DNA from 2 places in the Dactylosporangium sp. NPDC051485 genome. Region 1 is predicted to be linked to the other one. Evidence: riboswitches for the same ligand, from Rfam matches in the RefSeq annotation. Region 1 holds a riboswitch; the other holds the start of a gene.
What was found. A riboswitch is a leader RNA that binds a small molecule or an ion and turns the genes downstream of it on or off. The one in region 1 is predicted to bind cyclic di-AMP.
Positions count from the first base shown of each region.

Region 2: another riboswitch for cyclic di-AMP. It lies ahead of AB0M46_RS43155 (NlpC/P60 family protein); the one in region 1 lies ahead of AB0M46_RS49780 (hypothetical protein).

Region 1 is NZ_JBFAZW010000194.1:6,880-9,070, forward strand. Features, by position in the region: gene AB0M46_RS49775 (maleylpyruvate isomerase family mycothiol-dependent enzyme) at 1-205, shown strand, start outside; cyclic di-AMP (ydaO/yuaA leader) riboswitch at 503-646, shown strand; gene AB0M46_RS49780 (hypothetical protein) at 910-1,731, shown strand; gene AB0M46_RS49785 (zinc-dependent alcohol dehydrogenase family protein) at 1,967-2,191, shown strand, end outside.
Region 2 is NZ_JBFAZW010000120.1:26,928-29,118, reverse strand. Features, by position in the region: gene AB0M46_RS43160 (DUF5753 domain-containing protein) at 1-416, shown strand, start outside; cyclic di-AMP (ydaO/yuaA leader) riboswitch at 639-811, shown strand; gene AB0M46_RS43155 (NlpC/P60 family protein) at 855-1,829, shown strand; gene AB0M46_RS43150 (methyltransferase domain-containing protein) at 1,880-2,191, shown strand, end outside.

The DNA.
Region 1 (2,191 bases):
GCGCGAATGGGCCGAACGCCACGGCCACCCCTACACCCTGGAACTGACCGGCCCGGCCGGCGGCGTGTGGGGCACCGGCGGCGAACGGATCACGCTGGACGCGCTGGACTTCTGCCGCCGGGTCTCCGGGCGCGGCGAGGCCACCGGCCTGCTGGCCACCGGCCTGCTAGCGACCGGCCTGCTGGCGACCGCCGTACCGTTCTGAGGCCGCCCGCCGCCACCAGCGCCCGTTCCGTCACCAGACAGGTCTCCGGGGCCCCGTGCCCGTCCGCCGCGCCCCGGGCGTGAGACGTCCCGCCCTCGGGCGCTGTCTCTTCATGCCCCCCACGACGCCGAGGCGCTGCCGCCTGACCGCGTCGACGTGCGTCACTTTCGCCGCAAAGTCGCAGGTCGCCGGGGTGCTAGCGGCCCCTCGGCAGTTCTGATCGAGGGGTTCACCTGCGTGTCCGAAGCGGCTATGGTCATGGGGCTCGCCGCTGATTGTCACCGTTCCGGGTGACGACGCGGCGGCCCGCCGAGTCGCGCTCGAACGAGCCGGGGACCCAAAAGCCACTGGGGTGAATCCGTGCGGCCACGTGCCGTGCGGTAGGGCGATCCTCCCGCCCGAATCCGTCAGCTAACCCGGTAGGCGGCACCGGAAGGAGCAGCGCATGCAGACCATCGGACGGCGCCATACCTCGGCACAGCGCCCCGCCGGCCGGCGACGCGGCCGCTGCGACTAACCGTCCGGGGGCCACACGCCGGCCCCGGCCACAGATCCGCGACCAGCACCGTCCCCAGTGGACGGTCGATGGCGCGACCCCTCGTTCCGTACCGGCCCTGCGACGCGCGGGCCGGCGATGCAGTCTGTCGAGGTTTCCGTGCAGTACCCCACGCGACCCAACCAATTCCCGGCCGGGAGGAGCATCCGTGCCGGCCGATAGGAACGGCGGGCCGCGGCACCTGCGACGTGAACGGCGCGGCCGTCACTCGGCCGTCCGCTGGCACCTCGGCCTGTCCTCAGCCTGCGCCGTCATCGCGTTCGCCGTCATCGGCGCGCTGCTGCTGGTGTTCTCGCACGGCGGTCGCTCACAGCCCGTGGCGCAGTCCGGACCGTCCGCGCAGCGCGAGGACGACCGGGTGGCGGACGCCGAGCGCCGCGCGTCCCGCGGCGAGCAGCGCACCGGCGACACGCCCAGCGGGCAACCATCGGCATCGGCGAGCGGTGGCCAGCAGCCGTCACCGGCGGGCACTGCCGTGCCGGCGCCGCCGAACACGACCACCGCCGCGCCGGCAAAACCCGCGCCGGCGCCAACGGTCATCGCCCCGGTCGGCGGGCTGACCCAGGCCGAGATGAAGAACGCCGTCACGATCGTCCGCACCGGGCAGGAACAGAAGCTGCCGAACCGCGCGTACGTCGTGGCGATCGCCACCGCGCTGCAGGAAAGCCACCTGCACAACCTCGCCAACCCCAACGTTCCCGAATCGCTCAACCTGCCCAACGAGGGCGTGGGCAGCGACCACGACTCGGTCGGGCTGTTCCAGCAGCGGCCGAGCTGGGGCACCGTCGCCGAGCTGATGAACCCGGCGGAGGCCGCACGCCGCTTCTACGCCGCACTCGTCAAGGTCGACGGCTGGGAGCAGATGGCGGTGACCGTGGCGGCGCAGACGGTCCAGGTGTCGGCGTACCCGGACGCCTACGCCAAGTGGCAGGCGCTCGCCGAGCAGGTCGTTGCCACCGTCGCACCGTGAGCCGGCGGGCCCACTCACCGAGGCGGAGCAGGCCCGCCGTCGCGCCGTGAGCCGGCGGGGCGGGCCCCGCTGGAGCCCATGCGCACGGCGGGCGCCCGGGCCATCCGGCACGGCGATGCCCGTCCTCGAAGCCCAGAAGCGAGCGCACGCCGGAATCGTCGCGCCCCCACCGCATGATGCGGCGCCGCCGGGGCATATGCCGCCGACGTAGCACGCCGCTGATCCGGGGGATCTCATGTCGCAGCTGCTCGTCACGTCGTACGGCGATCCGCGGGAATCCGTATCACTGGAGCCGTCGTCCGATCCGGTGCTGGGGACCGACGACATCCTGGTCGAGATGGAGGCCGCGCCGGTCAACCCGTCCGACTTCCTGCTCGTGCGGGGCGACTACGGGGTGCGGCCGCCGCTGCCGAGCCCGCTCGGTGGCGAGGGCGTCGGGCGGGTGGTCGACGCCGGCGTG
Region 2 (2,191 bases), on a different contig from region 1:
TGGCCGAGCGGCGGGTCGAGTTCCACGCCCGGCGCCAGGAGGAGCTGTTCGGCCGGGAGGAGCCGCCCCGCGTGGAGCTGTTCCTGGACGAGTCGGTGCTGCGCCGCGGCCCCGTCCCCGGCGACGAGGCACTGCTGGTCGACCAGCTGGAGCATGCGATCGAGTTCGCCCAGCGCCCGTACGCCGATGTGCGGGTGATCGCGCTCAACGCCGGGTACCACCCCGGCTGGGAGGGCGACTTCACGCTGCTGGAGTTCGGCGCCGACGACGGCGTGCTCTACCGCCAGCAACTGCTGTGGGAGGAGCCGGAGCTCATCGCCACGTACCGCAGGAACCTGGAGCGGCTGCGCGAGCGTGCCCTGCCGGCGGAGTCCTCGGCCGACCTCATGCGCCAGATCGCCCACGAATTGAAGTGAGGCCCGGGGCCGGGCGCGCACCCGGCCCCGGAACCCTTCGCACCTTGTCGATGCCTCCGGCGACCAACTGTCACTGTGCGGTACGCGCGACCAACCCCCGGTAATACGGACTTTTCCATGCATTACCGATCGATGAGGACACACGGCTTCCACCCGGCGAATGATCACGTTAAGTTAGGCTCTGGCCTGCTCGGCAGTCCGTCATCCACCCCGGATGACGCCGGGCAAGCGCCGCCGAATCGAGTTCGGCGCGCCGGGCAGAGACATCGACGGCGCGTGATCGAACCGGGGACCCAGAGTGTTCGTGGGGTGAATCCGCAGCGCACTGCGGTAGGGCGTTTTTTCTTCCCGCCCGAACCCGTCAGCTAACCCGGTAGGCGGTAGTCGGTGAAGAAGGGTCATCCTTCCTTGTCCACTGGACACCGTGCCCACCGGTCGATGCTGCGAACCCTCCTGCTCGGGTTCGTGATGCTCGCGGTGCTCGCACCGAGCACGGTCGCGCACGCCGATCCCACGCTCGCCGAGATCGAGGCCCAGCTCGACAAGTCGAATCAGGACCTCGAGGCCACAATCGAGGCCTGGAACGGCATCAACGCCGACCTGGCGACCACCCAGGCCAAGGCGGCCGAGCTGCAGGCGAAGCTCAAGCCGCTGCAGGACGGGGTCGACGAGACCAGCGCCAACGTCGAGCAGTTCGCGATCGCGCAATTCAAGACGGCCGGCAACATGCAGGCCATCTCGGCCATCCTCAACGCCAGCGACACGGGCTCCCTCATGGATCAGATGTCCATGCTGCAACAGATCACGCACACCCAGCAGAAGGACATCGAGAACTACCGCAACGCCAAGAGCAAGTACGACGACGAGAAGAAGCAGCTCGACGAGCTGCTGGCCGCGCAGACCACGCAGAAGTCGGACATCGAGAGCAAGCGCAAGGTGATCGAGGGCGACATCAAGAAGCTGCAGGATCTGCAGAAGAAGGCCGTCGCCGCGGGCTCCAAGAAGGTCAACCCGCCGTCGTACAACCCGGGCACCCTGCCCCCCGCCTCCGGCAGGGCCGGCGCCGCCGTGGCATTCGCCAAGGCGCAGCTGGGCAAGCCGTACGTGTTCGGCTCCGCCGGACCGAACAGCTACGACTGTTCGGGTCTGACCATGGCCGCCTGGAAGGCCGCGGGCGTGAGCCTCACGCACCAGGCGTCGCGCCAGTTCTCGGAGATCACAGCGCACTACAGGACGAGCACGCTTCCGTTCGACACACTGGAACCGGGCGACCTGATCTTCTACAACGGCCTTGGCCACGTCGGGATCTACGTCGGGAACAAGTCGATCATCCACGCGCCGCACACCGGCACGGTCGTGCAGTACGCCTCGGCCACCGTGGACAGCGTGTACGGCTGGGCGCGCCCGCAGTAGCGCTCCCCCACCCGCTTCGCCAAGACGCCATGCCCTTCATGATGGAGGGCATGGCGTCTTGGGATCCGGGGCAGTACAACCGCTTCGCCGAGGAGCGGGCGCGGCCCTTCCACGAACTCGTCGCGCGCATCCCGACCACCGCGGCGGTCGCCGTGGCCGACATCGGCTGCGGGCCGGGCGACATGACCGCCACCCTCGCCGAGCGCTGGCCCGACGCGGCCGTCCTCGGCCTCGACTCCTCGCCGGACATGATCGCGGCGGCGGAGCGGTTCCGGTCGCCGCAGCTGCGCTTCCAGCTCGCCGACGCCTCGGCCTGGCGCCCCCAGCGGGGATCGCTCGACGTGATCGTGGCCAACGCCTCG